2 regions of the Actinoplanes sp. ATCC 53533 genome follow, and region 1 is predicted to be linked to the other one. Evidence: predicted binding sites of a transcription regulator. Region 1 holds the regulator's gene; the other holds the start of a gene.

The links. Region 1 encodes HrcA, which represses chaperone genes, less so after heat shock. Its sites were predicted from a motif close to GGTTNGCACNCTCNNNNNGAGNGTGCNAACC; they were not measured.
Region 2: the regulator HrcA is predicted to act here: its motif matches at 1,909-1,939, upstream of groES (co-chaperone GroES).

The regions. Positions count from the first base shown of each region.
Region 1 is NZ_QHHV01000166.1:42,579-58,428, reverse strand. Features, by position in the region: gene DMB66_RS64550 (HNH endonuclease signature motif containing protein) at 1-1,610, opposite strand, end outside; gene DMB66_RS42775 (hypothetical protein) at 1,784-2,362, opposite strand; gene DMB66_RS42770 (ABC transporter ATP-binding protein) at 2,435-4,186, opposite strand; gene DMB66_RS42765 (ABC transporter ATP-binding protein) at 4,183-5,973, opposite strand; gene DMB66_RS42760 (MbtH family protein) at 5,970-6,182, opposite strand; gene DMB66_RS42755 (ABC transporter ATP-binding protein) at 6,220-7,014, opposite strand; gene DMB66_RS42750 (iron chelate uptake ABC transporter family permease subunit) at 7,028-8,071, opposite strand; gene DMB66_RS42745 (iron chelate uptake ABC transporter family permease subunit) at 8,068-9,132, opposite strand; gene DMB66_RS42740 (16S rRNA (uracil(1498)-N(3))-methyltransferase) at 9,180-9,914, opposite strand; gene dnaJ (molecular chaperone DnaJ) at 9,981-11,129, opposite strand; gene hrcA (heat-inducible transcriptional repressor HrcA) at 11,191-12,213, opposite strand; gene DMB66_RS42725 (DUF4870 domain-containing protein) at 12,395-13,093, shown strand; gene hemW (radical SAM family heme chaperone HemW) at 13,136-14,347, opposite strand; gene DMB66_RS42715 (enoyl-CoA hydratase-related protein) at 14,384-15,172, shown strand; gene DMB66_RS42710 (hypothetical protein) at 15,198-15,850, shown strand, end outside.
Region 2 is NZ_QHHV01000164.1:527-16,376, forward strand. Features, by position in the region: partial or broken gene DMB66_RS42300 (substrate-binding domain-containing protein) at 1-29, opposite strand, end outside; gene ybaK (Cys-tRNA(Pro) deacylase) at 176-658, opposite strand; gene DMB66_RS42310 (class I SAM-dependent methyltransferase) at 670-1,836, opposite strand; gene groES (co-chaperone GroES) at 2,067-2,381, shown strand; gene groL (chaperonin GroEL) at 2,456-4,105, shown strand; gene DMB66_RS42325 (hypothetical protein) at 4,190-4,810, shown strand; gene DMB66_RS42330 (molybdopterin-dependent oxidoreductase) at 4,845-6,389, shown strand; gene DMB66_RS42335 (WhiB family transcriptional regulator) at 6,559-6,948, opposite strand; gene DMB66_RS42340 (response regulator transcription factor) at 7,179-8,021, shown strand; gene DMB66_RS42345 (DUF5319 domain-containing protein) at 8,337-8,738, opposite strand; gene guaB (IMP dehydrogenase) at 8,858-10,360, shown strand; gene DMB66_RS42355 (GuaB3 family IMP dehydrogenase-related protein) at 10,426-11,544, shown strand; gene DMB66_RS42360 (M1 family metallopeptidase) at 11,747-13,159, shown strand; gene DMB66_RS42365 (LCP family protein) at 13,167-14,261, opposite strand; gene DMB66_RS42370 (S8 family serine peptidase) at 14,410-15,850, shown strand, end outside.

The sequences.
Region 1 (15,850 bases):
TTGTTGTGCAGCAGGCGGTGGTGTCGGCGGCAGACGAGGCAGGCGTTGGCCAGGTTGGTGGTGCCGCCGTCGGCCCAGGGGATCAGGTGGTGTCCCTCTGTCCAGCGCGCGGGTCGGTCGCACGTTGGGAAGGTGCAGCCGCCGTCGCGGAGGATCAGGGCCCGGCGTAGGGGGCCGGTGAACAGTCGTCGTGCCCGGCCGAGGTCGAGGACTTGGCTGTCGCCGCCGAGCACGGCGGGCACGATGTGCGCGTCGCAGGCCAGGCGTCGGGCTTCGGCGGCGCTGATCGGGGCGCCGGTGTCCAGTCGCCCCACCCCGCCACCGGTGCCGGCGTGCGGGCCTGCGCCGGTGCAGGCGTGGGCGTGGGCGTGGGCGTGCGGGCCGGTGCCGGTGCCGGTGCCGGTGTGGGCGTGCGGGCCGGTGCCGGTACCGGCGTTCGTTTGGCGAGTCCAGTCGCGGGTCTGACCGCCGCCACTGGTGGCGGGACGGGCCGGTTCGGTGATCGTTGGTGGACCGCCGGCCCGGAGTCCGCGCGCCGCCCCGCGCCGTTCGACTGGCTGGGGTTGCTCGACTGGCTGGGGTTGCCCGGCTGGCCAAGGTTGTCCGGCTGGCTGGGGTTGCCCGGTCGCCCTGGACTGCCCGGTCGCCCTGGACTGCTCGGCTGAGGACTGCTCGGCCGCCCTGGACTGCTCGGCTGAGGACTGCTCGGCCGCCCTGGACTGTCCGGCTGAGGACTGCTCGGCCGCCCTGGACTGCTCGGCTGAGGGCTGCCCGGCTGGCGAGGGCTGCCCGGTCAATGTGGCGAGCGGGATGGTGACGACGACCTGGGCCGGGTCGCCGCCGTGTCCCGGCAGATCCGTCCCGTCCCGTAACGCACCAGTACACACATCCACCAGCGCGTCAGCGCGACGCTGCGCCGGTGTGCGGGCCTCCGCCGGGTCACGCCGGGGGTGGCAGAGCGGGTCGAGAGCGGCGTTGACGGTGGCAGCGCCGGTAGCGTCGAGGCAACCGGTCAGCCGGACCTGACCGTTACCGAGTGGGCTGAGGGTGAACGCCCGCTTGTCGTGGGCTCGGGCCTCCTGCAGGGCCAAAAGCTCAGCCTCCCGCTGCTCGGCGACCTCGGGAGCGACATGCTCCAAGATCCGCGCACCGAGTTTGCCCAAGGTCACCGGGTCGAACACGCCGGCCTGATCCACCAACACGCTCTCAGCCTCGTCAGTGACCTCCCACCCCAGATCGCCCGGTAGATCCGCGAGCGTCGCCGCGATCATCGCGGCCTGCTCAGCCGACACCACGCCCGCGCAGACCGCGGTGTCGAGCACCGGCCGCGCTCGCAGGGCATCGGCCAGGGCGACCAGCCGCGCCGCCGTCTGAGGACTGACCCGCAACTGCTGGCGTAGCCACACCACGGTGCTGGTCGCCGCGCACGCCCGCGGCACACCCCGCGACTGCGCCTGCGAGATCAGATGCGCGGTCACCGCGGTGAGCTGCTGCACCACGGCCCAGGCCTGCCGCAGACACTCGACCAGATCCCGATCGGGAACCGCCCAGGCAGGAGCCGCGGCACACGCGGCAGCCGCCCGGCGGGTCTCGCACACCAACTCCAACACCCGACCAACCTAGAACAAACGTACGACAGAACGGGTGCCCTGTGGATAACCCAGCCCCGGCCTCCTCGGTACGCGACGCCACCCGCCGGACACGCCCACCCGGACCCACTGCGACGGCTGCCGTACCAGGGGCGAAGCGGGACGTCGAAGAAGCAAAGCCCGGCGCCGGCGTCCTAAATCTGATGTAGCCAGGCGATGAAGAGCGCAACCGCCGGTACGGGCAGCACCAGCGCCACCGCGAGCACCCACGGCGCGGGCCGACGCCCGGTGAGCATCGTGGTCAGCCTGGCGTGCAGGGCGGCGATCCCGGCCAGGAGCAGCAACGCCGCCACGGCCATCGGTAAACCGATGAGGAAGTGCGCGAGCCAGGCACCTGCGCGGCTCGGCCCGCCCCATGAGTTGTCGTAGGGCCCGTGGTCCACCAGGCCGTAGAACACCCCGCGGAACACGAACGCCAGCAGCACTCCGAACGGAATCAGCGCGACAGCGCCAAGCACCAGGCTCAATACCGCGTGGCCGGCGACCACGAAGACGCCCGGCCGCCCGCCAACCGCAAAGGCGCCAGGCCGCCCAGGAGCTTCCGCCGCCCCGAGCAACCGGGCACGCAACCGCAGCCACCACCCGGCGGCAACACGAGCCCGGCCGACCGGCACAGCAAACAACGACGCGGCTGTCAAGGGAAGCAGAGCTGCACAATAGAGCAGGCTCCGGCCGAGACGGGGCCGCGGACGGGTTTCGAGTGAAGTGGTCACCCGTCCAGGCTCGTCCGGATCTCCCGCCCGGCCTACCGGGCTGTCTCCACTCCCCCGGTACGGATACCCGCCCTACGGCTGCGCCGGCGCCGAGCTTCGGGTCTCCCAGGCCGACCAGAGCTGCGCGTAGCGGCCCCGCGCCGCCACCAGTTCCGCGTGCGGCCCGGACTCGACGATCTCGCCGTGCTCCAGCACGATGATCCGGTCGGCCGACGCCGCCTGGGTCAGCCGGTGCGCCACGATCAGCACCGTCCGGCCCCGCGTCGCCGCCGCGGCGGCCTCCTCCAGCTCTCGGGCGCCCGCGCTGCCGGCTTCGGCGGTGGCCTCGTCCAGCACGGCGACCGCCGGGTCCAGCAGCACCAGCCGGGCCAGTGCCAGCTGCTGTGCCTGCGCGGCGGTCAGTTCGTGGCTGCCGTCACCGACGAGCGTGTCCAGGCCCTCGGGCAGCGCCCGCGCCCACCGCAGCGCACCCACGGTTTCCAGCGCGGCCGAGACCTCGTCGACGCTCGCGCCGGGGCGGGCCAGGCGCAGGTCCTCGATCAACGGCCCGGCGAAGACGTGCGTCTCCTGGCTGACGATCGCCACGGTGTCGCGCGGCAGTTCCGGTACGGGTACGCCACCGACCCGCGCCTCGCCCCCGTCGGCACGCAGCACCCCGGCGGCGATGGAGGCCACCGTGGTCTTGCCCGCCCCGGTGGAGCCGACCAGCGCCACCCGTTCCCCCGGCGCCAGCCGCAGGCTGACCCCGCGGAGCACCGGCGTGCGGCCGTCGTAGCTGAAGCTGACGTCGTCCAGGGTCAGCGCCGCATCCGCCGGTGGCCGGCCCGCGCCGCGCTGCTCCACGGGCATCGTCTCGACCCCGACCAACCGGGCGAGGCTCGCGCCGGCGGCCTGGATCTCGTCGAAAGTGAACAGCAGCGTCGACACCGGGTTGAACAGCCGGTGGAACAGCAGCGCGGCGGCGGAGGCCTGTCCGACGCTCACCGAGCCGTCGCGGACCAGCCAGAAGCCGACCACCAGCAGGGCCGCCAGCCCGAAGAACTCGGCCCGGTTGACCCGGCCGACGAAGCGGGTGAAGAGCGTGAAGACGCCGACGTCGATGTCGCGCGCCTTGGCCGACGCCGCGTCGATGTCCGCGAGGTGCCGCTGCTCCAGCCGGTACGCGTGCACGGTCCGCAGCCCCTGCATGCTCTCCACGAGCAGTTGCGTGCGCTCGGCGACAGCCTTGCGCTCGGCGGCGTACCGGGGTGCCGAGCGGGGCAGATACCAGCGCAGCGCGACCACGTAGAACGGCACGGCCACGGCGCCGGCCAGCCCGAGCCGCCAGTCGATGCCGGCCATCGCCACCAGGCTCAGCACGCCCAGCAGCAGTGCCGAGATCATGTTCGGCAGCACGTCGGACACGGCCTTGCCGATCGCGGCGATGTCCGCGCCGACCCGGGACAGCAGGTCACCGCGCCCGGCCCGGTCCAGCACCAGCGCCGGCAGCCGCAACGCGGTCGCGACGGTGCTCTCCCGCAGGTCGGCGAGCATCCGGGCGCCGAGCCGGCCGACCAGGTACGAGGACAGCCCGATAGCGCCCCCGCCGATCAGCGCGGCGGCGATGATGACCACGGAGATCGACACGATCGCACTCGTGCCGGCGCCCGCGCGGACCCGGTCGACCAGCATGCCGAGGGCGTACACGGGAACGATCGAGGCCGCGGCCGCGAGCACGCCGACCAGCAGCGTCCCGGCGGTCTCGGCCCGGCGGCCGCGCAGCTCGGCCCACAGCCAGCCGCGGGTCTGCTTCGCAGTGGCGATGGGCAGGATCTCCGTCGTCAACGCAGCACCAACTGTCGGTAGGTCTCGTCGCTGGCGCCCAGCGTCTCGTGCGCCCCCTCGGCCGTGACCACGCCGTCGCCGAGCACGACGATCCGGTCGGTGGCGGCCAGCAGGGCGGGACTGCTCGTGATCACGACGGTGGCGAAGCCGGCCTCCGGGCCGTGCCGCAGCGCGCGGATGCCCTGCGCGATGGCGTGTTCGGTGACCGCGTCGACGGCGGTGGTCGGGTCGTGCAGCACCAGCACGGGCGGCCTGGCGAGCAGCGCACGGGCCAGGGCGATCCGCTGGCGCTGACCGCCGGAGAGGCTGGCGCCACGCTCGGCGACGAGCGCGGCGAGCCCGTCGGGCTGGCTGGCGAGCACCTCGTCGGCGGCTGCGGCGCTGAGCACGTCGGCCGGGATCCCACCGTGCCCGACAAGACCGTCGGAACCGTGCCCGACAAGACCGTCGGAGCCCTGCCCGACAAGACCATCAGAACCATGCCCGACAAGACCATCAGAACCATGCCCGACAGCACCGTGCACGGCGACGTTGGCGGCGATCGTGCCGGTGAACAGGTCGGTGTGGTGCGGCTCGACCAGCAGCAGCCGGCGCGCGTGCGCGCGGTCCACCTGCTCCAGCGGCGAGCCGCCGAGCAGCACGCTGCCCTGGTAGTCGGCGGGGATGCTCAGCAGCTTCACCAGCGCCTCGGCGTCGCCCGGGCGGCGGGCGACCACGCCGACGAACTCGCCGGGCCGCACGTGCAGGTCGAGGCCGTCGAGCGGGCCGTGCCGGACGCCGGACAGACGCAGGTCGCACGGGTGTTCGGCGGGCCGCTCGATGCCCTCGGGCAGCACCAGCCCGGCGTCGGTGACCAGGGCGACCCGGTCCGCGGACGCCCGTGCCTCGGCGATCCAGCTCGGCACCACGGCGAGGGTGCCGAACGGCTCGATGAGGAACTGGGCCAGCCCGATCACGGTGATGAACTGCCCGACGGTGATCCGGCCGGTCAGCGCGAACCAGCCGGCCATGATCGCGATGCCGCAGGCCAGCAGGGTGCTCAGCACGGTGGAGGCGGCCAGGTAGCCGCCCTGGGTGCGCGACGCGCGCAGGGTGGCCGCCAGCGAGCGGCGGCTGACCACGCGGTAGTTCCCGGCGGCGGCGTCCTGCGCGCCGATGCCGCGCAGCGGCCGCAGGCCGGTGACCAGGTCGGTGGCGAGCGAGGTGGCCCGGCCGGCCTGTTCCTGCTGGTCGGCGACCCGCTTGGTGATCAGCGGCGAGCTGACCTGCAGCAGCACCAGCACCAGCGGGGTGGCGATCAACACCACCAGGCCCAGGGGTACGGAGATCAGCAGCAGCGCCACCGCACTGATGACCGTGGCGACGATCGCACCGGCGATCCGCGGGATGTAGTCCAGCAGGTAGGAGGTGTTGTCGGCATCGCTGGTGGACACCGTCAGCAGATCACCGGCCCGCAGGTCGGTACGCGCGCCGCGCGGGTGCAGGATCTTCGCCGACACCTCGAGGCGCAGCTGGTGTCCCTCCTCGGCGATGGCCTTCATGAGCTGCCGCGCGCCGAACCGGTACGCCGTGGTCAGCAGCGTGAACTGCACGGCCAGCACGCCCACCCAGAGCAGCAGCTGGCCCAGGTCGCCGGGGGTGACCGCGCGGTCGATGACGACGCCGATCAGGATCGGCACGAACGTCTCGCAGACCTGGTGCACCGCGATCAGCGCGGTGCCGGTCCACAGCCGCTTGGCGTTGCGCGTGGCGGTGCGGAGCAGAATCCGAGCGCCGGACTTGCTCACGGGGCCATGCTGTCGCGCAGCGACCTCGGACGCAGGTCGGTCCAGTTGGCGTCCACGTAGTCGATGGCCTGCTGCCGCGGCGCCGGCCCGAACACGCTGCGCCAGCCCGCCGGGACCTCCTTGAAGGACGGCCAGAGCGAGTGCTGCTCCTCGTCGTTCACGAGGACGTGGAAGGTGCCGTTCTCGTCGTCGAACGGGTTGCTGGACACGCGGTCTCCCCACAGATCTGCCAAAAGTAAGGACAGCCTAACCTACGCGCTGACCCACGGCGGAGCGCGGGATGACCAGCGGGGTGTGCGTCTCCGGGTCGTCGATGATCCGGCAGCCCAGCGCGAAGACGTCCGCGACCAGTTCGGCCGTCATGACCTCGCGCGGATCGCCCTGCGCCACGATCGCACCCGCCTTCATCACCACCAGGTGATCGGCGTACCGGGCGGCCTGGTTGAGGTCGTGCAGCACCGCGACCATCGTCGTGCCCTGTTCCCGGTTGAGCCGCACGCACAGCTCCAGCAGCTCGATCTGGTGTGCGATGTCGAGGAACGTGGTCGGCTCGTCCAGCAGCACGATCGGCGTCTCCTGGGCCAGCACCATGGCCACCCAGACCCGCTGCCGCTGCCCGCCGGAGAGCGTGTCGACCAGCTCACCGGAGAGATCCGTCACACCGGTGGCGGCCATGGCCGCGACCACGGCCGCCTCGTCCTCGACCGACCACTGGCGGATGAGCTTCTGATGCGGGAACCGGCCGCGGGCGACCAGTTCCGCCACCGTGATCCCGTCCGGCGCGATCGACGACTGCGGCAGCAGCCCGAGCCGGCGGGCGACCTCCTTGGCTGGCCGCGAGTGGATGTCCCGCCCGTCCAGCAGCACCTCGCCGGCGCTGGGCTTGAGCAGCCGGGACAGCGCGCGCAGCAGGGTCGACTTGCCGCAGGCGTTGGGGCCGATGATCGCGGTGAACCGGCTCTCGGGCACCACCAGGTCGAGGTGCTCGCTGATCGTCTTCTTGTCGTACCCGATGGTGATGTCACGGGCGGCCAGGCTCATCGGACTCCCCTGCTCAACGTCGCGCCTGGCGGACCAACAGCCAGACGAAGTAGATGCCGCCCACCGACACGGTCACGATCCCGACCGGCAGCTGGGTCGGCGCGAACGCCCGCTGGGCGAGAAAGTCGCTGATCATGAGCAGGAACGCGCCCATCGCGGCCGACGGGATCAGCGCGATGCCGGGCGTGCGGGTAAGACGCTGGGCGAGCTGCGGTGCGGCCAGCGCGACGAAGGAGATCGGACCGGCGACCGCTGTCGCGATCGCGGTGAGGGCAACCCCGATGATCAGGTACGCGAGCCGGGTCGGTTCCACCCGTACGCCCAGAGCCGCCGCCGCGTCCTCGCCCATCTCCAGCAGTGACAGGCGGGGGCCGTACCCGATCAGGAGCAGGCAGAGCACGCTCACGGTGACCGCCACCGGGGTGACCTGCGCCCAGCCGAGGCCGTTGAGACTGCCCTGCCCCCAGAGCATGGCGGCGAAGGCCGCCTGCAGGTCGACCTTGATGATGAACCACTGGTTGACCGAGGCCAGCATGGCACTGATCGCGATGCCGACGATGATCAGCCGGAAACCCTGCACGCCCCGCTTGAAGGCGAGCAGGTAGACGGCGACCGCGGTGGCCATCCCGCCCGCCAGCGCCCCGGCCGCGACCAGGTAGTAGCCGTTGCCGACGAACACGGTCACGATCAGCACACCGGTGTAGGCGCCCGTGCTGAAACCGATCACATCCGGGCTGCCCAGCGGGTTGCGGGTCAGCGCCTGGAAGAGGGCACCGGCCAGCCCCAGCGCGGCGCCGATGATCAGGGCGAGCAGCACCCGCGGCAGCCGCCACTCGACGACCACCAGCCGGGCGGCCCGGGTGCCCTCCCCGGCCAGCGCCCGCAGCACCTCGGCCGGGGTGAGGGTGAACTCGCCGGTGCCCAGGGTCAGCACCCCGACGGCGAGCGTGGCCAGCACGAGCACGACGCAGACCAGCGCCGGGCGGGCCGACAGCCGCGCGGACACGTTCCGATGCGGACGGACCACCAGGACCCGGCGGCCGAAGTCGACGCTCACAGGCCGCTCACCCGGGCGCGGCGGACCCACCAGATCAGCACGGGAGCCCCGATGAAGGCGGTGACCACGCCGACCCGCAACTCACCCGGCCGCACCACGAGCCGGCCGACGATGTCGGCGAGCAGCAGCAGGACCGGACCGCACACCACGGTGTAGACGAAGATCCAGCGCTGGTCCGGGCCGACGATCCAGCGCACGACGTGCGGCACCATCAGGCCGACGAACCCGATCGGCCCGACCGCGGCGGTCGCCGCGCCGGCCAGCAACATCACCGAGACGGTGGCCAGGACCCGGGTGCGACCGATCCGGGCGCCGAGGGTACGGGCGAGATCGTCGCCGAGCGCCACGGCGTTCAGCGACCGCGCCACGACCAGCGCGAGCACCGTCCCGGCGAGCACGAACGGCAGGATCGTGGTCGCCACCTCCAGGGGCCGCCCGGCCAGCGAACCCACGTCCCAGAACCGCAGGTAGTCGAAGGCGCGCGGCCGGACCAGCCGGATGCCGCCGGAGATGCCGTCCATGACGGCGCCGAGCGCGACGCCGGCGAGGGTCAGCCGGATCGGGGTGGCACCGCCGCGCCCGGTCGAGCCGAGCAGATAGACCAGGGTGAGGGCGAACGCGACGCCGGCGAAGCCGAACCACATGTACTGCGACAGGCTGGCCAGGCCGAGCACGCCGACCGCGAAGACCACGAACAGCCCGGCGCCGGCGTTGATGCCCAGGATCTGGGTGTCGGCGAGCGGGTTGCGGGTGACGGCCTGGATGACCGCGCCGGACAGTCCGAAGGCGACCCCGGCCAGCAGCCCGAGCACGGTGCGCGGCACCCGCAGGTCCCGCACGATCGACTGGTCGTCGGTGTTGGTGAAGTGGAAGAACGCGTCCCACACGGTGCCCGGCGAGATGGTCCGGGTGCCGAGCGCGATGCTGAGCAGACAGACCAGCGCGAGCACGCCGAGGCAGATCAGCAGGCCGACGCTGCGGCGGGCCTGCGAGACGGCGACGCCGGCGCCCGGCGCCGAGGCGCGCACCGGCGAGGGGGCTCGGGTCCGCGTCAGCACCATGCGGCGAAGCTTAGGCTAACCTTCCTACGCCGTCACTATCAGCCGCGTTACCAGCGCTCCAGCCGCGCGGAGAGCACGGCGAGGGCGGCCATCCCGGCGGTGGACGTCCGCAGCACGGAGTCGCCGAGCCGCACCGGCTGCGCCCCGGCCGCGACGAAGGAGCCGAGCTCCTGGTCGCTGATCCCGCCCTCGGGCCCGACGACCAGCACGATGTCCCCGCTACCGGGCAGCTTGGCTTGGCTGAGCCGGTCGGTGGCCTCCTCGTGCAGCACGAACGCGGCCGCGGCCCCGGAGAGCAGACCGCCGACCTTCTTGGTGGAGACGTCGGGATTGCCGGCGACGACCGGAAGCCACGAACGACGGGCCTGCTTGGCGGCCTCCCGCGCGGTGCTCACCCACTTCTCCCGGGCGCGTACGCCGCGGTCGCCGCGCCACTGGGCCACGGAACGGGAGGCGGCCCAGGGCACGATCTCGTCGACCCCGATCTCGGTCATGGCCTGGACGGCGAGCTCGCCCCGGTCGCCCTTGGCGATCCCCTGCACCACGACAAGCCGGGGATCCGGCACCTCGGCGAACTCCCGCCCGAGCACGTTCACGTCGACACTGCCCCGGCCGACCCCGGTCACCTCGGCGACCGCGGTCCCGCCCCGCCCGTCGGAGAGCAACAGATCCTCACCGACCTTGAGCCGCTGCACGGTGGCGGCATGATGCCCCTCCGCACCGGCGAGCGTGAACCGCCTGCCACTGGGCAGGTCGTCAACCAAGAAAAGAGGCGCAGACACCAGGCGAGGCTACCCAACAACCACGCCGTTCCTGATCAAAGAACCCGCCCAATCCCCGCCGGCGCCCTAGTGGCCGTTGAAGGCGTCTCGCATGCGGGAGAAGAATCCACCCTGCTTGCTCAGCTCCGCGATGTCCTCGCCGCGGGTCTTGGCGAAGTCGCGCAGCATCCGCTCCTGGTCGGCCGTCAGCTTCGTCGGCGTCTTCACGTCCAGGTGCACGAACAGCTCGCCCCGGCCCTGGCCGCGCAGGTGTGGCACGCCCTTGCCGCGGATGCGCAGCGTCGAGGCCGGCTGGGTGCCCGGCTTGACCTCGATGTTCTCCTCGCTGTCCAGCGTCTTGATGGTCAGCCGGGTGCCGAGCGCCGCCGCCGTCATCGGCAGGGTGACCCGGCAGTGCAGGTCATCGCCCTTGCGCGAGTAGACGTCGTGGGGGCGTTCGTGGATCTCCACGTACAGGTCGCCGGCCGTGCCGCCGCCCGGGCCCACCTCGCCCTGCTGGGCCAGGCGGATGCGCATGCCGTCCTCGACGCCGGCCGGGATCTTCACGGTCAGCGAGCGGCGGGTGCGGATCCGGCCGTCGCCGGCGCAGGTCGGGCAGGGCTGCGGGATGACCGTGCCGTGGCCCTGGCAGGCCTGGCACGGGCGGGACGAGACGACCTGGCCGAGGAACGTGCGCTGCACCGACTGGACCTCGCCGCGGCCGCCGCAGGTCTCACAGGTGGCCAGGTGGGTGCCGGGTGCGGTGCCCGCGCCGGAGCACTGGGTGCACAGCACCGCGGTGTCGACCGTGATCGGGGCTTCGACGCCGAAGGCGGTCTCCACCAGGTCGAGCTCCAGGCGCAGGATCGCGTCGGCGCCGGGCCGGGTGCGGGGACGGGGCCCGCGGGAGCCGCCGCCACCAGCCGCCGTGCCGAAGAACGCGTCCATGATGTCCTGGAAGCCCACGAACGGGCCGGCGCCGCCGGGACCGCCCGGGCCGCCCGCACCGCCGCCGCCCGGCGCCAGCGGATCGCCACCGAGGTCGACGATCTGCCGCTTCTGGTCGTCCGAGAGGACCTCGTACGCGGCGTTGATGTCCTTGAACTTCTCGTGCGCCTCGGGGTCGGGATTGACGTCCGGGTGGTATTGACGGGCCAGCTTGCGATAGGCGCGCTTGATCTCGTCGTCGGTGGCTTCGCGGCTGATGCCGAGAATTCCGTAGTAGTCCTTGGCCACAGGGTTTCGAGTCCTCATGTCTGCCCCGCGCTGCGCGCTGGAGACCTTCGTCGCGGTTGCGTCAGTTTTGTGCCAGCAGATCGCCAACGTAGCGTGCCACGGCACGCACAGTCGCGATCGTGCCGGGGTAGTCCATCCGGGTCGGCCCCAGCACGCCGAGCCCACCAACGATCGTCGTGCCTGGTCCGTAACCCGTGCTGACCACGGATGCCGCCCGCAGGTTGTCGATCTCGTTCTCGTCGCCGATGCGGACCCGGGTGGTGCTCGGTTCCACCTCACCGATGAGCTTGAGAAGGATGACCTCCTCCTCCAGCGCTTCGAGGACCGGCCGCAGCGTGCCCTGGAAGTCCAGCACGCCGCCGCGGGTCAGGTTTGCCGTACCCGCCAGGGCGAGGCGTTCCTCACTGCGCTCGACCAGTGTCTCGAGCAGCACCGAGGCGACGCAGGCCATCGTCGTGCGCTTCTCCGGGGCGCACTCGTCGACCAGAACCTGCACCAGCGGCGGGGTGTCGGCGAGCTTCTCGCCGGTGAGCTTAGAGTTGATCTTGCGACGCATGTCGAGCACGTCGTCGCTGGCCGTCGGCCCCGGCAGCTCCACCAGGCGCTGCTCGACCCGGCCGGTGTCGGCGATCATCACCAGCATGAGCCGGGTGGTGGAGATCGGCACCAACTCGAGGTGGCGCACCGAGGAGCGGGCGAGGCTCGGATATTGCACGACGGCGACCTGCCGGGTCAGCTGGGCGAGCAGCCGCACCGTGCGGTGCACGACGTCGTCGAGGTCGACCGCGCCGACCAGGAAGCGCTCGATGGCGCGGCGCTCGGCCGGGCTCAGCGGCTTGACCCGGGAGAGGCGGTCGACGAAGAGCCGGTAGCCGGCGTCGGTCGGGACCCGGCCGGCGCTGGTGTGCGGCTGCCGGATGTAGCCCTCCTCCTCCAGCACCGCCATGTCGTTGCGGACCGTGGCCGGGGAGACGCCCAACTGGTGGCGCTCGACCAGGGATTTGCTGCCCACCGGCTCCTGGGTCGCCACGTAGTCCTCGACTATGGCGCGGAGCACTTCGAGCTTGCGGTCGTCAAGACTCACGTCGGCTCCTCCCCCTTGGCGCTCTTGGCACTCCTCAAAGTCGAGTGCCAGTCTACGTCGCCGGCGCCCGCCGCGCGATGATCAGCCGACAGGGCCTGTGTCACTTAGCCGAGTGTCTATTCTCCGACGTCACCAGGGTGTTGCCCTCGCCACGTTCGACCTGCGGTCCTACCGTGTGCGCATGACTGAACCGCCGCGTCCTCCCGGTGAGGGAAGCCCCTCGGACCCCACCAGACCGTTCAACCCACAGTCGGGTAACGATCCGGCCGCCGGATCGCCCCCGCCGTACGGCTCCCCGCAGCCGCCGCCTTACGGCTCGCCGCCGCCCTACGGCTCGCCGCCGCCCACCTCGGGCGCCGGGGGCTATGCTCCCCCGCCCACCTCCGGTGCCGGTGGTTACGGCCCGCCGCCGTCGTCGGGTGCCCCGGGCGGCTACGGCCCGCCGCCCAACGACCCCCCGTACGGCGCTCCCGGCGCCTACGGCCAGCAGCCGGGTGGTTACCCGCCCGGTGGCTACCCGCCGTCGAGCTACGGGCCGGGCAGCGACGACAAGACCTGGATCCTGGTGGCCCACTTCGGTGGCGCGGCCGGCGCGTTCCTCGGCGGCGGCTGCTCCGGCTGGATCGCGCCGCTCGTAGCCCTGCTGGCCAAGGGCAACCAGTCGCCGGTCGTGCGGGCCGAGGCGGTCAAGGCGCTGAACTTCCAGATCCTCTGGTCGATCATCGCGCTCGTCGGCTGGGTGCTCACCTGCGCCCTGGTCGGCTTCATCATCGGGCCGGCGGCGTGGGCCATCGGCACGATCTTCGGCATCATCGCCGGGGTCAAGGCGAACAACAACGAGCCGTACAACTACCCGATGACGGTCTCGATCGTGAAGTAGCGCTCCCTCGATGGCGCCGGGCTCCGGCCCGGCGCCACCGCGTCACGGCAGCAGGTCGCGGATCACGGCGTCGGCCAGCAGCCGGCCGCGCAGGGTGAGGACCACCCGGCCGGCCTCGTAGGCCGCCCGGTCCAGCAGGCCGTCGGCCAGGGCCTGGGCCGCGCCGGTCAGCCCGGGCGCGTCGAGCGCGGTCAACGGCAGGCCGTCGCGCAGGCGGACCCGCAACATCACGTCCTCGACGTGCCGGTCGGCGTCGGTGAGCAGCTCCCGGCCCAGGCCGGGAGAGAGTCCCGCTTCGACCCTTTTCGCGTACGCCGCGGGGTGCTTGACGTTCCACCAGCGCACGCCGCCCACGTGGCTGTGCGCGCCCGGCCCGAGGCCCCACCAGTCGCCGCCGGTCCAGTACAGCAGGTTGTGCCGGCAGCGGGCCGCCGGCGTCGTCGCCCAGTTCGACACCTCGTACCAGGAGAAACCCGCCGCGCCGAGGGCCTGCTCCGCGGCCAGGTAGCGGTCGGCGGCGACGTCGTCCTCCGGGTACGGCAGCTCGCCGCGGCGCATCCGGGCGGCCATCCGGGTCCCGTCCTCGACGATCAGCGAGTACGCGCTGACGTGGTCGACTCCCGCGTCGATCACGGTGCGCAGCGAGGCGGCGAAGTCCTCGGGGCGCTCGCCCGGCGTCCCGTAGATCAGGTCCAGGTTGATGTGCTCGAAGCCGGCCTCCCGCGCCTCGATCGCGGCCTGCGGCGCCCGGCCCGCGGTGTGCTTGCGGTCCAGGATCCTCAGCACGGCCGGGGCGGCGGACTGCATGCCCAGCGAGATGCGGGTGTAGCCGGCCCGGCGCAGCGCCCGCAGCGAGGCCGGGTCGACCGACTCCGGGTTGGCCTCGGTGGTGATCTCGGCGCCGGCCGCCAGGCCCCAGGTCTGGTCGATGCCGTCGAGGATCCGGCCCAGGTCACCGGGGTCGAGCAGGGTCGGCGTGCCGCCGCCGACGAAGACGGTGTCGACGCGCGCGCCGGTGACCGAGGCGGCCAGCTTCAGCTCGGCCAGGACCGCGTCCGCGTAACCCTCGCGGCTGGCACCGCCGCCCAGCTCACTGGCGGTGTACGTGTTGAAGTCGCAGTATCCGCAGCGGCTCGCGCAGAACGGCACGTGGACGTAGACCCCGAAACCGCGCCCGCCGACGTCGCGCAGGGCGCTGTCGGGCAGCGAGCCGTCACTCGGCACGGGCTCACCGTCGGGGAGGGGACCAGGCATCCGTCAAGTGTGCACGTACCCCGTTAGGGTTCCGGCATGGAGTTGGTCCGTACCGCCACCGCCGCCGGAGTGACCACCATCACACTGGACAGCCCGGCGAACCGCAATGCGCTCTCCGCCCAGCTCATGCGTGAGCTGCTGGAAGGGCTGGGCGCCGCCGTCACCGACCCGGCCGTCCGGGCGGTGGTGATCTCGCACACCGGGCCGGTCTTCTGCTCCGGGGCCGACCTGAAGGAGACCGCCGAGGCCCGGCAGTCCGGCCGGATCCCCGCCGAGTTGCTGGCCGACGTGCTCGCCGCCATCTGGGAATTCCCGAAGCCGGTGCTCGCCCGGATCGCCGGCCCGGCCCGCGCGGGTGGGCTCGGCCTGATCGCGGCCGCCGACATCGCGGTCTGCGCCCGGGAGGCCACGTTCGCGTTCTCGGAGGTGCGGCTCGGCGTGATCCCGGCAGTGATAAGCGCCACCGTGCTGCCCCGGCTCGCGCCCCGGGCGGCGGCGGCGCTCTACCTCACCGGCGACGTGTTCGACGGGGCGCGCGCGGCCGAGATCGGGCTGGTCACGGCGGCCGTCGAGGCGGACGGGCTGGACGCGGCCGTCGCCGCGTACACGAGGTCTCTGGTCCTGGGTGGTCCGCAGGCCCTGGCCGGCACCAAGCAGTTGCTGCGCCGCAGGCCGGCCGAAACCGTGCGGGCCGACCTGGCCGAGCTGTCGGAGCGCTCGGCCGGCTACTTCCGGTCGGCCGAGGGCAGCGAGGGTGTCGATGCGTTCCGCGAGAAGCGCCCGGCCTCCTGGGTGCCGGTCGCACAGCAGACGGGCGCTCGTTGACTACGCTTGTCACCTGACGGAGGGAGTGTGTGTGGGGAAAAAGCCGATTTTGGTGGTGACGGCTCTGCTCTCGCTCCTCGGCGCCCTCGGGGTGGTCGTGGCCGTCAACTCCATCGAGGGCAAGATCCAGCTCCCGCAGCTCGGCCCCGAGTGCATCGTGCGGGCCGACGGCGAGGTCGCCCTCGACCTGGTCCAGATGGCGAACGCCGCCACGATCACCGCGGTCGGCCTGCGGCGCAAGATGCCCGAACAGGCCGTGGTGATCGCGCTGGCGACCGCGTTCCAGGAGTCCAAGCTGGAAAATCTCGACACCGGCGACCGCGACTCGGTCGGGCTCTTCCAGCAGCGCCCCAGCCAGGGCTGGGGCACGCCGGAAAAGATCCAGGACCCGAGATATGCGGCGGGCAAGTTCTATTCGGCCCTCAAGAAGGTCAAGGGCTGGCAGAAGATGCGGGTCACCGACGCGGCGCAGAAGGTGCAGCGGTCGGCCTACCCGAACGCGTACGAGAAGTGGGCCGACGAGTCCGCGGTGCTCGCCAAGGCGCTGACCGGCCGGGCCACCGGAGCGGTCGAGTGCACGGTCAGCGGCGAGCCCGCCCTGCGCGGCGCCACCGCCGCCGCGGCGCTGGCCGAGGGCATGCGGCTCGACTGGGGCAAGGGCCTCACCACCATCGAGGC
Region 2 (15,850 bases), on a different contig from region 1:
GCGGCAAGGGCGAACATTCCCTTACGCATCCTTGAGTCCCCCTCGGACCTGGCATCGGATTCCTGGTGTGACGCTAGGTCACGCGAAGGGTCCGATTTGCCGGATCTCAGGAGAAAGGCCCCCGACGGGACGTCACGGTGCCGTAACGGATGGTCCTCAAGTGAGGTATCCGGCCCTAAGTCCGGATCGGTGCGGTGGTGGCCTCGGTGAGGCTGATCAGATCGGCCGGCGCGAGCGAGACCTGCAGGCCGCGGCGCCCGGCGGAGACATACATCCGGGCCAGCGTGAGCGCGGAGTCGTCGATCACCGTGGGGAGCCGTCTGCGCTGGCCGAGCGGGCTGATGCCGCCGCGTACATAGCCGCTGCTGCGCTCGGCGACCGCGCGCTCCGCCAGCGCCGCCCGCTTGCCGCCGGCGGCGCCGGCCAGCGCCTTGAGGTCCAGCTCGCCGGTCACCGGCACGACGGCCACGATGAGCCCGCCGTCGACCTCGGCGATCAGGGTCTTGAAGAGCAGCGCCGGCTCGACCCCGAGAGCCGCGGCGACCACCGCGCCGTAGTTCGGTAGGTCCGGAGAGACGTCGTACGGGTGCAGCTCGTGCGGCACCTGCCGGGCCGTGAGCAGCACGGTGGCCGGGGTCCCGGCAGCCTTCTTCGCCACGATGAAACAGGCTATCGGCAGAGCAGGACGGTCGGTGCCCCCGCCACCCGGGTCAGCACGAGGGACGCCCCCGCGCCGCCGCTGAGCCGCAGGTCCCGGCGCAACTGCTCGGGCTCCAGCGCCGAGCCCCGCTTGCGGATCTCCAGCCGGCCGATGCCGCGGTCGCGCAGCAGGCTCCGCAGCCGCTTGAGGGAGAAGGGCAGCACGTCGGTGATCTCCAGCCGCCGGCCGTACGCGGTGTCGACGGCGGTGTCGGTGTAGACGTACGCGATCTCGGGGTCCGCGATCCGCCCCCCGATCGACGCGGCGAACTCGGCGACCAGGTGCGAGCGGACCACGGCCGGATCCGGGTCGTACAGGAAGCCGCCGACCGGCCCGACCGGCGCGGCCACGACGCCGGAGCCGGTGAGCTCCGCCCCGCCCGGCAGCAGGATCGCCCGCCGGGCGACCTCCGCGAGCGGTCCGCACCAGAACGCGGCCTCGACCAGATCGCCGTCGACGCTCACCCACTCACCCTCGGCGCCGCCCGGCAGCAGCGCGTGGTCGATGCCGGGCGCCAGCTTCAGGACCGTGCGCGGCACCCGCTCGGGCAGGGTGGCGATGAAATCCCACGAGGGTGACCAGGATCGCGGATCCATCACCCGGCCCCGGCCGGCCCGGCGCCGCGCCGGATCGGCGAAGACGGCGTCGAACCGCTCCACCGGCACGGTGGTCGCGTCCGCGCACTCGACGGTGACCAGGCCGGCGAGCCCGGCCGCCGCGGCGTTGGCGGCGGCCAGGGCGGCGGTGAGCGGGTCGGCGTCCACCGCGTGCACCCGGATGCCCCGGCGGGCCGCGGCCAGCGCGTCCGACCCCAGGCCGCACCCCAGGTCGGCCAGGCTTTCCACGCCCGCGGCCGACAGCCGCGCGGCGCGCCGGTCGGCGACCACCGCGCGGGTCGCCTGCTCCAGCCCCGGCCGGGTGAAAAGCATCGTGGCCGCGGCGGCGCCGAACTTCGCACCGGCCCGTCGGCGCAGGTCGGCCTGCGTGAGGGCGGCGGAGGCGAGATCGGGGGAGATGCCGCGGGCCCGCAGGGCGGTGGCGGCGGCCAGCGGCTCGCCGTCGGCGACGTCGGCGGCGGCCGCCAGGGCGGCAGACCCATCGGCGGTACGCAGGGCGGCGAGCAGTTCGAGGTTCACGGCGAGTCATTCTGCTAGGAGGTGATGTGCTGGCACTCTGGTTGACGGAGTGCTAGTTCCGGCATAATCTCCGATTAGCACTCTCAACCTGAGGGTGCCAGCGCGCGCCCCCCAGAGGGACGCGCCTGCACCAGGCGGACCGGCACCCGCGACGACGGCCCCGCCCGGTGGCATGAGGCATCAGCCCGGCCTGTCCACTGGCCGGCGACAACACCTGTACCCAGGAGGGTATGCCCGTGACTACCGCGACAAAGGTTGCGATCAAGCCGCTCGAGGACCGCATCGTGGTCCAGGCGAACGAGGCTGAGACCACGACGGCGTCTGGCATCGTGATCCCCGACACCGCCAAGGAGAAGCCGCAGGAGGGCACCGTCCTTGCTGTCGGCCCCGGCCGGATCGACGACAAGGGCAACCGCGTTCCGATCGACGTGCAGGTCGGCGACACCGTCCTGTACTCGAAGTACGGCGGCACCGAGGTCAAGTACGCCGGCGAGGAGTACCTGGTGCTCTCCGCCCGCGACGTCCTCGCGGTCATCGAGAAGTAAGACCTAACCGACAGTGCTGACCGCCCTGGCCCGGCTCTCCGGTCCAGGGCGCCGGTGCGTTGAAGGGACCATAAATGGCGAAGATCCTCAGTTTCTCTGACGACGCCCGGCACCTGCTGGAGCACGGCGTCAACACGCTCGCCGACACGGTCAAGGTCACCCTCGGGCCGCGCGGCCGCAACGTCGTCCTCGACAAGAAGTTCGGCGCGCCCACGATCACCAACGACGGTGTCACCATCGCCAAGGAGATCGAGCTCTCCGACCCGTACGAGAACCTCGGCGCCCAGCTGGTCAAGGAGGTGGCGACGAAGACCAACGACGTCGCCGGCGACGGGACCACCACGGCGACCGTGCTCGCCCAGGCGCTGGTCCGCGAGGGCCTGCGCAACGTGACCGCGGGTGCCAACCCGATCGCGCTCAAGCGCGGCATGGACCTGGCCGCCGAGGCCGTGTCCAAGGCCCTGCTGGAGAAGGCGGTCGAGGTCGGCGACCACAAGGCGATCGCCAACGTCGCCACCATCTCCGCCCAGGACGCCACGATCGGCGAGCTCATCGCCGAGGCGATGGACCGGGTCGGCCGCGACGGTGTCATCACCGTCGAGGAGGGCTCCGCGCTCAGCACCGAGCTCGACGTCACCGAGGGTCTGCAGTTCGACAAGGGCTTCATCTCCCCGAACTTCGTGACCGACGCCGAGTCGCAGGAGGCCGTGCTCGAGGACGCCTACATCCTCATCACGACCCAGAAGATCTCCAGCGTCGAGGAGATGCTGCCGCTGCTGGAGAAGGTTCTCTCCGGCGGCAAGCCGCTGCTCATCGTGGCCGAGGACGTCGACGGTCAGGCGCTGTCCACCCTCGTGGTGAACGCGCTGCGCAAGACCTTCAAGGTCGCCGCGGTGAAGGCCCCCGGCTTCGGGGACCGCCGCAAGGCGATGCTGCAGGACCTGGCGATCGCGACCGGTGGCGAGCTCATCGCCCCCGAGCTCGGTTACAAGCTGGACCAGGTCACCCTCGACATGCTGGGCAGCGCCCGGCGCGTCGTGGTGGACAAGGAGAGCACGACGATCGTCGACGGTGGCGGCCGCAAGGCCGAGATCGAGGACCGCGTCGCGCAGATCCGCAAGGAGATCGAGGCCTCGGACTCCGACTGGGACCGCGAGAAGCTCGCGGAGCGGCTGGCCAAGCTCTCCGGTGGCATCGCCGTCATCAAGGTCGGCGCCGCGACCGAGGTCGAGATGAAGGAGCGCAAGCACCGCATCGAGGACGCCATCGCGGCGACCAAGGCAGCGGTCGAGGAGGGCACCGTCCCGGGCGGCGGCGCCGCCCTGGCGCAGATCGCCTCGGTGCTCGACGGCGACCTCGGCCTGGTCGGCGAGGAAGCGGTCGGCGTACGGATCGTCCGCAAGTCGCTGATCGAGCCGCTGCGCTGGATCGCGCAGAACGCCGGCCACGACGGTTACGTCGTGGTGGGCAAGTCGGCCGAGCTCGGCTGGGGCCACGGCCTCAACGCGGCCACCGACGAGTACGTCGACCTGGTCGCGGCCGGCATCATCGACCCGGTGAAGGTGACCCGCAACGCGGTCTCCAACGCCGTCTCGATCGCCGCGCTGCTGCTCACCACGGAGAGCCTCGTGGTCGAGAAGCCGGCCGAGCAGGCGCCGGCCGCGGGCGGTGGCCACGGCCACAGCCACGGCGGTCACGGGCACCAGCACGGTCCGGGTTTCTGACTCGGCAGAGTAAAAAGGGCGCGTCGCACTCAGCGGCGCGCCCTTTGTCGTGTGTGATTCGGGATTCGGGGGAAAGAGGCGCGGATGATCGTCGTGGTGGAGGGGCCGACCGCGGCCGGCAAGACGTCGTGGTGCCGGCGCTACGTCGGCCGGTACGTCGCCGAGTACGCCGCGACCGGCCGGGAACCCACCGACGCCGTGGCCCTGGCCCGGCACTGGGCCCGGGTCAGCATGCGGCGCTGGGCCGAGGCGGCCGACCTGGAACGCGCCGACGGGGTGGCGTTCTGCGACACCGACCCGGTCAAGCTGCACTATGCCTGGGGGATGGCGGCCCTCGGCCTGGCCCCGCGGGCGCAGTTCGACCGGGAGCTGACCGTGACCAGGGAGGCGTTCCGGGCCGGGCGGCTGGGCTTCGCCGACGCGGTGCTGGTGGGCCTGCCCGAGGTGGAGACGTTGCAGCACCGCCGGGACGGCGACGGGACCCGGCGGCGGCGCAACTTCGCGGCGCACGTCCAGCTCCGCGAGCCGCTGCAGCAGTGGTACGCGGCCCTGGACCGGCTGGACCCGGGCCGGGTGATCTGGGAACTGCCCGCGGAAGGCGTGCCGAAGCTGCCGGAACCCCGCGCTGAGCGGTGCGCGGTGGCACTGCTCGACGACCTCGTGGCAGCCCTGCCGCCGCTGCGCCCAGCCGTCACCACTACGTAAGATCTTTCCCTTCGCTCGGGTGGAAGATAGAGAGGTGAAACTCTCTCTGCGGGCTGCGCTGGCCGGTCTCGCCGCGGCCGGTGTCGCTCTCGGCGTCGCCGAGATCGTCGCTGTGCTCACCGGCCCGCTCTCGTCGCCGCTGTTCGCGGTGGGCGGCGTGGTGGTCGACAACGTGCCCGCCCCGGTCAAGGACGCGGGCATCGCGGTCTTCGGCACCCACGACAAGACCGCCCTGCTCACCGGCACCGCTGTCCTGCTCGCGGGCTATGCCGCGCTGCTCGGTGTGCTCGCGCTGCGCAGCCGGGTGGTCGCGCCGGCCGGCATCGCGCTGTTCGCGGTGATCGGGGTGGCGGCCGCGCTGACCCGTAACGACGCCGGCCTCACCGCCGCGCTGCCGACGCTGGCCGGCGCTGTCGCGGCCTACCTCGCCCTCCGCTACCTGCTCCGGACCGCGCTGGCCGGCGAGGGCGGTGACCTCAAGGGCAGCGAACCCGAGGCCGTCCAGCCGGGGATGTATCGCGAGGGCGGCCGGCGGCGCTTCCTCATCGGCCTCGGCGCCGCCTCCGGCGTTGCGGCCGTCGGTGGCGTCGGCGGTCGGCTGCTCACCTCCCGCCGCGCGGTGACCGCCGCCCGCGCGGCCGTCGTGCTGCCGCCCGCGCCGCCCGCCGCGCCCATCCCGGCCGGCGCCCAGGTCGACGGCGCGGCCGCCTACGTGACCTCGAACGCCGACTTCTACCGGATCGACACCGCGCTGTACCCACCCCAGATCGACCCGTCGACCTGGGAGTTGCGTATCCACGGGATGGTGCGCAACCCGATCACCATCACCTGGGAGCAGTTGCTGCGGCGGCCGATGGTCCAGCGGTACGTGACGCTCGCCTGCGTCTCCAACGAGGTCGGCGGCGATCTGATCGGCAACGCGCTCTGGCTCGGCACCCCGATCAAGGACCTGCTGGACGAGGCGCAGCCGCTGCCCGGCGCCGACCAGGTGGTGCAGCGCTCGAGCGACGGGTGGACTTGCGGCAGCCCGACCGCCGTGCTCACCGACGGGCGGGACGCGCTGCTCGCGGTCGGGATGAACGGCGAGCCGCTGCCGGTACGGCACGGCTTCCCGGTGCGCATGGTCGTCCCGGGGCTGTACGGCTACGTCTCGGCCTGCAAGTGGATCACCGAGATCGAGCTGACCCGGTTCGCGGACTTCGACGCGTACTGGGTGCCGCGGGGCTGGTCGGCGCTCGGGCCGATCAAGACCGAGTCGCGCATCGACACCCCGCGCGACGGTGCCGAGCGCAAGGCGGGCCCGGTCACGGTGGCCGGGGTGGCGTGGGCGCAGCACCGCGGCATCACCAAGGTCGAGGTTCAGGTCGACGACGGTCCGTGGGCGCCGGCGACGCTCGCCCCGGTCGTCTCGGTGGACACCTGGGTGCAGTGGTCCTACGCGTGGCCGGCGACGGCGGGAGAGCACACCCTGCGGGTCAGGGCAACGGACAAAGACGGCCAGACGCAGACCAGCACCCCCGCGGCACCCGCGCCGGACGGGGCCACCGGATGGCACTCCGTGCAGGTCACGGTCGGCTGAACCGAGTCACGCGAAAGCCGCACTCTCGGTCCGACGACACCGCCAAGTTCGCTCATACGGTGGCTTGCATGTCGACCGAAGCGGCTCAACCGCCGCAGAACACGCCGACGCGGCTCCCCGCAGGGAACCGCGTCGTCACATGTGTGGCGATGCCGCGCTTCGTCCGGCGTCAGGCCGCCGGTGCTTGCCGTTGTGCGGGCACCGTCGACTTGTGGGGCCGGCCGAGGCGGGCCTCCAGCCGGGTCAGGTCGACCCGCCCGTGAGTCCGATCGGCAAGGTCCTCCCAGCCGACCGCGAGCAGCCGCAGCCGCTCCGCTTCGCTGAAACCTCCCCAGACCCCGTACGGCTCACGAACAGCCAGCGCGTGAGCAGCGCACTCAGCCCGGACCGGGCAGGCTCCGCACATCGACTTGGCCTTCGCCTCGCGACGGTTGCGGGACGAGCCACGCTCACCGTCCGGGTGGAAGAACTGGGCGCTGTCACGCCCTCTGCACAGGCCGAGTCGCTGCCAGTCCCAAAGGTCGGCGATGGGCCCGGGCAGTCTACGAACGTTCGACATCAACACCCTCCTCCCGCGCGGCACCGCGGAGTGTTGTCATGAGGGGCCTGGCTCAGGCCTGCCGCCGGTTTACCCCGGCACAAGCCCTGTCACACACGACTTGTCGATGTCTTCGTCAGCCGTATCCCATCGGTCCGGCAAACTGTGCCGATGTTTCCTATTTTTTCCATCTAAAGCGCGTAATGCTGCGGCCGTTGCGTGATCTCCTCTGAGAGAGAAGGAGGATCACTGTGCGTACCGTCCTCGTGTGCGTCCGAACCCCACTTGCTGCCCAGACCGTCGCCTCCACCGCGGCCCGGCTCGGGATGACCGGGGTCGTGCGGACGGCGATCAGCGAGACCGAGGCCATGATCCGACTGGCTGAAAGGCCGGCCGAGGTTGTCCTGGCCGACACCGCCGTGACCCGTCCCGACAGCGTCGGTTTCACCCGTCGCGTCCTCGCCCGTGCCCCACAGGCACAGGTTGTCCTCTTCGGCGCCGAAGACCCCCGGGTCGCCGCGGCGGCCGTCGCCGCCGGCGCCCGGGGTGTCATCCGCGGCGTCGAGCATGACCTGGTCAGTGTGGTCGCCAAGGCGTTGCTGCTCCTGCTTTTACCGGTACGGCCGCAGGGCCTGCCGATCAACGGTGCGAACGCCCAGCCCGCCGCGGTCGGCGGCGCCGGGCGCAACAACAACTCGGCGACCGCTCGCGGGCTGCACCGCGACGGGCTGGCGATGGCCGGCACTCCGAACGCGGCCGGCGTCCCCGCGATGCTGCCGAACTCGCCGATGGTCCCGTCCCAGCGCGGCGACGGGTCGGACATCGACCCGGCGACCGGGCGACCGATGATCTGGCCGGGCAACGACACCGGCCGGACCGACGGACCCACGGGCCGGCGGCTCACGCTCACCGAGCGTGAACTGCAGGTGCTACGCGGCATGGCCGACGGAAAGAGCAACGCGGAGATCGGACGCGAACTATTCGTCTCCGAAGACACCGTGAAAACCCACGCCAGACGCCTCTTCCGCAAACTAGGCGCCCGAGACCGAGCCCACGCGGTAGCAGCCGGCTTCCGCGCGGGCCTAGTCGCTTAACCCAAACCGGCTCTAACAGTAACCAAAGTCGCACTTCGCCCGTCGGTGTCGAGGGTGCCAAAACAGACTAGGCGCTCTTTGCCGTGGTCTGTTTTGGTGCACTCGACACCGACCGTTCTGGGGCGAAGTGCCTGCCGAGCGGAGCGAGGCCATTTAGCTCAGCCTGTTTTGGTGCACTCGACACCGACCGTTCTGGGGCGAAGTGCCTGTCGAGCGGAGCGAGGCCATTTGGCTCAGCCTGTTTTGGTGCACTCGACACCGACCGTTCTGGGGCGAAGTGCCTGCCGAGCGGAGCGAGGCCATCAACAGAGCCATTTAAGAGGGCTCGTCGTCGGTTCCCTCGGTGAGGGTGTCGTGGACGCCGTCGGCGTAGCCGCGGGCGTACTCCCACGTGACGTAGTGGTCCGGGTCCGGATCGTAGGCAGGCTCGTGCACCCGGGGCCGCCCGCTGCTCAGCAGATGGCGCAGATTGCCCCGTAAGAGGTCCCAGTCGAAGTAGTGCGGCTCGTGGCAGTCTTCGCACTCGATCACCAGCCCGCGGATCCCCGTCGGACTCAGCAGCGCCTGGTAGATCTCCAGGTCGGAGAGGTCCTCGAGGACGTCCTGGCGCTCGACCTCGGTCAGCGGGTCGGTCTCGGCGTCCTCCGAGAGGTCGTCGAGCCCGGCGGCCGGGTCGGCTGGGTCGCCGTTGAACGGGTCGATCGGCTCTTCTTGCACGGTGTCTACCGTACCCATGTAGGGGCGGTGTGTGCTGGCCCGCACGCGCTGTCCGCCGAACCGATGCCCGCAGCCGGATGGGTAGGATGAACACTCCGCCTCTTCGCTAGGGATGATCTGTGGATACTGCGCCTGGAGAATCTAGGTCCGCCCGAACGGTTCCGCTGGGTTTGACCTTCGACGACGTGTTGCTCCAGCCGGGCGAGTCTGACGTCGTGCCGAGCCGCGTCAACACCATCACCCGCATGACCCGCAACGTCGAGCTCTCCATCCCGCTGCTCTCCAGCGCCATGGACACGGTCACCGAGGCGCGGATGGCGATCGCGATGGCCCGCCAGGGCGGCATCGGCGTGCTGCACCGCAACCTCTCGCTGGAGGAGCAGGCCTCGCAGGTCGACCTCGTCAAGCGTTCCGAGTCCGGGATGATCACCAACCCGGTCACCTGCAGCCCCGACGACACCCTGCGCGAGGTCGACGCCCTCTGCGGGCGCTACCGCATCTCCGGCCTGCCGGTCGTCGACGGCGCGGGCGTGCTGGTCGGCATCGTCACCAACCGCGACATGCGCTTCGTCACCGACCACGGCGTCAAGGTGCGCGAGGTCATGACGAAGATGCCGCTGATCTCCGCGCCGGTCGGCGTCAGCAAGGACGAGGCGCTCGCCCTGCTGCAGCGGCACAAGGTCGAGAAGCTGCCGCTGGTCGACGACCTGGGCCGGCTGTGCGGGCTGATCACGGTCAAGGACTTCACCAAGAGCGAGCAGTATCCCAACGCGGCCAAGGACCCCCAGGGCCGGCTCCGGGTCGCCGCCGCGGTCGGTGTCGGCGACGACGCGTACAAGCGCGCCCGGGCCCTGATCGACGCCGGCGTCGACGTGGTCATCGTGGACACCGCACACGGCCACCAGCGCGCGGTGCTCGAGATGGTCGCCCTGCTCAAGAAGGACACCACCACGGACATCGTGGGCGGCAACATCGCGACGTACGCGGGAGCCAGGGCCCTGGTCGAGGCCGGCGCCGACGCGGTCAAGGTGGGCGTGGGGCCCGGCGCGATCTGCACCACCCGGATCGTCGCGGGGGTCGGCGTGCCGCAGATCACCGCGGTGATGGAGGCCTCCCGGGCCTGCCGCCCGGCGGGCGTCCCGGTCATCGCCGATGGCGGCATCCAATATTCGGGCGACATCGCCAAGGCGATCGTGGCCGGTGCCGACACCGTGATGCTCGGCGGCCTGCTGGCCGGCTCCGAGGAGAGCCCCGGCGATCTGATCTTCATCAACGGCAAGCAATACAAGTCTTACCGCGGCATGGGCTCGCTGGGCGCCATGCAGTCCCGGGGCCAGGCGAAGTCCTACTCCAAGGACCGCTACTTCCAGCAGGACGTCACCGAGGACAAGCTGGTGCCGGAAGGCGTCGAGGGCCAGGTGCCCTACCGGGGGCCGCTCTCCCGCGTCGCCCACCAGTTGATCGGCGGCCTGCGCGCGGCGATGGGTTACGTCGGCGCCGAGACGATCCCGGACTTGCAGGACAAGGGCCAGCTCATCAGGATTACCGCGGCAGGTCTCAAGGAGAGCCACCCGCACGACATCCAGATGACCGTCGAGGCTCCCAACTACCACTCCCGTTAAGCCCCATAGGTGAGCCTTCCGACCGCCCCACCCGCCACCCAATAAGGACTGAAAGGCTTCTCATCATGCGTGACGTGGTGGAAATCGGTCTCGGTAAGACCGCCCAGCGCGGGTACCACCTGGACGACATCGCGATCGTCCCGAGCCGGCGCACCCGCGACGTGGACGACGTGTCCACGGAATGGAAGCTCGACGCATACCCGTTCAAGATCCCCTGCGTCGCGCACCCGTCGGACGCCACGATGAGCCCGGAGTCGGCGATCGCCCTGGGCCGCCTCGGCGGCCTGGGCGTGCTCAACGCCGAGGGCCTGTGGACCCGCTACCAGGACCCGACGAAGATCCTCGAGGAGCTCGCCGGGCTCGACGAGGAGGCGGACGCGACCAAGCGCCTCCAGGAGGTCTACTCGGAGCCGATCCGGCCGGAGCTGATCGCCGAGCGCGTGCGCGCCATGCGCGAGGGCGGCATCACCGTCGCCGTGCGCGTGTCGCCGCAGCACACGCTGGCGCTGGCCCCGGTGATCCTCGACGCGGGCGTCGACCTGCTCGTCATCCAGGGCACGCTGGTCTCCGCCGAGCACGTGTCCACCACGGACGAGCCGCTCAACCTCAAGGAGTTCATCGCCGACCTGGATCTCCCGGTCATCGTCGGCGGCTGCACCGACTACAAGACCGCCCTGCACCTGATGCGCACCGGTGCGGCCGGCGTCATCGTCGGCATCGGCGCGGACGAATGGTCCACGACGGACACGGTGCTCGGCATCCGCGTGCCGATGGCGACCGCGATCGCCGACGCCGCCGCCGCGCGCCGCGACTACCTGGACGAGACCGGCGGCCGCTATGTGCACCTCATCGCCGACGGTGGCATCCAGACCTCGGGCGACATCGCCAAGGCGATCGGCTGCGGCGCGGACGCGGTCATGCTCGGCGAGCCGCTGTCGCTGGCCGAGGGCGCCCCGGCCGGCGGCGCCTGGTGGCACTCGGCGGCGAGCCACCCGAGCCTGCCACGCGGCGGCTTCTGCATCGCCGGCGAGCCGGACGGCACGCTGGAGGAGCTGCTCTACGGCCCGGCCGACCGGCCCGACGGCCAGCTGAACCTGTTCGGCGGCCTGCGCCGGGCCATGGCGAAGTGCGGCTACCACGACGTCAAGGAATTCCAGAAGGTAAGCCTGGTGCTGGACCGCTGAGGACGGTTTGGATCAAGACCAGATTTCTGTCGTGCCTGGTTGCCTGGTGCTGACCGTCGCTCCCGCCGACACCGGGCGAGGGCGGCCAAGCGCCTAGCGGCTCATGAACGGCCGCCCTCACTCTGCCAGGTTCTCGGCGCGCGGCTTCGCTGTGCTTTCGCTCCGAGCACGTACCGTCGGTCGGGTGATCGAGGTAGTACGTATGCGTAGGGCCGGCACCGCCGTCGCCGCGGTGACGGCGCTGGCCCTGGCCGGGTGCAGTGCTGACGACGAGACTCCCCGGCCCGCGCCCTCGGTCGCGCCGAGCTTCGCGCCCGGTGCGGAGGGGGTCGGGGATCCGTATTTTCCGCTTTACGGCAACGGTGGGTATGACGTCGGCGGGTACGACCTGAAGCTGACCTACGCACCGGCCTCGGGGCAGCTTGACGGGACCGCGACCATCACGGCCACCGCCACCCAGGACCTGTCGACGTTCAACCTGGACCTGGCGCATCTCGTCGCCCGTGAGGTCACCGTCGACGGGCTGGCCGCCACCACCAAGGCCGCCGGCAACGAGCTTGTGGTGACGCCCTCGGCCGGCATCGTCAAGGGCCGGGCGTTCACCGTCGTCGTCGACTACGGCGGCAAGCCGCAGGCGCTCGGCAACGAGACGCTCGGGGTCGGCGGCTGGTTACGAACCAAGGACGGCGCCTTCGCGCTGGGGCAGCCCGAGTCCGCCAGCACCTGGTTCCCGGTCAATGATCATCCCTCCGACAAGGCCACCTTCGCCCTGTCCATGACCGTGCCGGACGGCCTCGAGGTGCTCGGCAACGGGCTGCCCGGCGAGCGGGCCAGCAGCGCCGGGAAGACCACCTGGCGCTGGGTCGAGAGCACGCCGCTGGCCAGCTATCTGGCCTTCGTGGTGATCGGGCAGTACCGGGTGTCGACCAGCACCCACGACGGCAAGCCGATGATCATCGCGATCCCCGAGTCGCTGCCCGCGGACGGCGACGCCGCCCGGTCGCTGGCCCGCACCGGCGAGGTCGCGGACTTTCTGGCCACCCAGTTCGGGCCGTACCCGTTCGACTCGTACGGCGGGGTGGTCCTCGACGACGGCCGGGTCGGCTACGCGCTGGAGACCCAGTCGCGTCCCGTCTACGGAAACACGTTCTTCGTGGGCCGGCCGAACGCCACGGTGGTCGCCCACGAACTGGCACACCAGTGGTACGGCGACAGCGTCGCGCTGGCCCGCTGGCAGGACATCTGGCTCAACGAGGGCTTCGCCACGTACGCGGAATGGCTCTGGCAGGAGCACGAGGGCGACCGGACCGTCCAGCAGTCGTTCGACCGGGTCTACTCGGGGTTCAACTGGTCGGTCCCGACCGGTGACCCCGGCCCGTCCCGCATCTTCGGCGACGCCGTCTACCAGCGCGGGGCGATGACCGTGCACGCGCTGCGCCGCACTATCGGTGACCCCGCGTTCTTCGCCCTGCTCAAGTCGTGGCCGGCCGAGCACCGCGACGGCAACGTCCGCACCGAGGACTTCATCGAGGCCGCCGAGCGCGCGGGTGGCAAGGACCTCGGCGACTTCTTCGAGGCCTGGCTTTTCGGCAAGCAGAAGCCGCCGCTGCCTTAGCGGGTCGCTACTTGTGCACTAGTTCGGGGTGTTTGGCCAGGTAGCCGGCCGGGTCACCGGCCGCCACCGCCCGGAGGAAGCCACGCCCGGTCGAGCTGAGCTGCTCGCCGAGGTAGTCACCACCGGCGGAGACGGAGTCGCCGGGCAGGCCGACCATCGTCAGCTTGCCGGGGGCGAGGTCGCGCAGCGCGTACGCGTATTCGATCGGGGTCCGCTCGCCGGAGAAGACCAGGGTGTCGCCCAGCGCGGTAAGCACCGACTGCAGACCGCCCTGGTCGGTGGCCAGGCCGGCGTCCTCGGCCTGGGCGAGCAGCGCCTTGACGAGTTGCCGCTGGTGGCGCTGCCGGGTGTAGTCGCCGCCGGCGGTGTACCGCTGGCGGGCGTAGTCGATGGCCTGCCAGCCGACCAGCTTGCGGGTGCCGGGCAGGTAGGTGGCCTGCGGGCCGACGTAGCCGCCGCCGCCCGAGCGCAGCGTGCGGGCCTTGCCGTCCGGGCGGCGGTGCTGGGAGACGACCTTCTGATCGATCTTGATGGTGACGCCGCCGAGCGCGTCGGTGAGCCGGCTCAGCCCTTGGAAGGTGAGCACCGCGCCGGCGTCGAACTTCTTGATGCCGGTGTACTTCCTGATGGTGCTGGCGAGCAGTTCGTAGCCCTGCGCCACGTTCGGCTTGTCCGTGCCCCTGACCTTGGCGCCGCTGCTCATCGCCTCGGTGAGCTTGCGCCGGCCGCCGTCGTAGCCGTTCTTGGCGAACGCCGGCACGTCGACCCGCAGGTCCCGGGGCAGCGAATAGAGGTAACCGCTCCGCAGGCCGGCATCGACGTGCAGCAGCATGATGGCGTCGGCGTGCGGCTGCCAGTCGGCGATGGTGATCCGGGTGTCGATGCCGAGGATCAGCAGATCGAGCGGGCCGGTGATGTCGGCGCCGGGTGACGGCGCCGGGCTCGCGGAGGTGGGCGGCGCGGACGGCACCGAGCTGGGCGGCGCGGCCAGCGGGGCGGGCTCCCCGGCGTCTCCGCGCAGCGCCAGGACGACGCCCACGCCGGCCAGCAGCAGCACCACGACCACGCCCGCCGCTGCCCAAAGTAGCCTCTTGGTCCGCATGCTGGAACAGTAGGGGACATCCACCACCTGCTCAACGCGCCCATCTTCTCGCGTGCTGGAACAGGGGATGGTCATAGATCAGCTCGGCCCTTACGCTGACCGCCGCGATTGCCGAGGCGGCGGTCGGACACGGGGAGGCACGTCCTATATGAAGTACGCCACACGACGGGTGACCGTCGGCGCGCTGTCGGCTGCGGTGGTCGCGACGATGGCGGGAGTCTCGACCTGGGCGTTCGCGGGTGAAACCGCCGCCGAGGCTCCGGTCCGGTTGATCGTCAGCACCAGGTCCGGCGCCGACGCCACGGCGCCGCTGCGCACCGTCTCCGCGCTTGGCGCCCGGTCGGTCGACGCCGGTGGCGGCCCGGCCCAGCAGGCGATGGCCGCCCTGAGCGCGCAGACCCTCGAGGTCTCCGCGGCGCGCAGCAAGCGGGTCATCGCGGCGCTGCGCAGCGACCCGTCGGTGTCGTACGTCGAGGTCGACCACGTGCGCAAGGCCTCCGACCTGAGCCCGAACGACCCGATGTACACCGACGGCCACCAGGTCGAGGTGGACCAGGTCCGGCTGCCGGCGGCGTGGGAGACCACGACGGGCAGCGCCGTCAAGATCGCCGTCCTGGACACCGGCGTGGCGAAGGTCGGCGACCTGAGCGGTGCGGTCATCGGTGGCTGGAACTACGTCAGCAACAACAGCAACGCCAACGACGACCAGGGCCACGGCACCACCGTCGCCTCGATCATCGGCGCCCGGGGCAACAACGGCGCGGGCATGGCCGGCGGCTGCTGGTCCTGCGTGATCATGCCGGTGAAGGTGCTGGACCGTTACGGCAGCGGCTACGACAGCAACGTCGCCAAGGGCATCGTCTTCGCCGTCGACAAGGGCGCCAAGATCATCAACATGTCGCTCAGCGGCGCCGCGTACAGCAAGACCCTGTCCAATGCGGTCGCGTACGCGAACCGCAAGGGTGTGCTGGTCGTCGCCGCGGCGGGCAACGAGGGCCTCACCAGCGCCAGAAACACCAAGAGGTATCCGGCCGCGCTGACCGACGTGCTCGCCGTCGGCGCCACCGCCCAGGGCTCCGACGCCCGCGCCGACTTCTCCAGCTACAACAAGAAGGGTGACTCCTGGGTGGACATGGCCGCCCCGGGCGTCATCACCGGCATGGACCGGGCCGGCGTGTACCACACCAACGAGGAGGGCACCTCGTTCGCGGCGCCGATGGTCGCCGGCGCGGCCGGCCTGCTCAAGACCGCGCGCCCGACGTACACCGGCTGGTCGCTGCAGCACGCGCTGCTCAAGTCGGCCCGGCCGATCGCCACGAACGGCTGGTCGAGGTACGGCATGCTGGACGCGGCGAAGGCCCTGACCATCGCCACCGACGTCACCCCGCCGGTGATCACCGGGGTCTCGGCCCCGCGCGCCGGCGCCCGCCACCACGGCACGATCACGGTCACCCCGACCGGCGTCAAGGACACCTCCTCGGGCGTCCTCAAGGCCGCGCTGTATGCCAACGGGGTCTTCCAGTCGCACGACTTCACCTCGCCGTACTCGCTGCCGTACAACAGCGGCCGGCGCAACGGCGCGGTGCGGC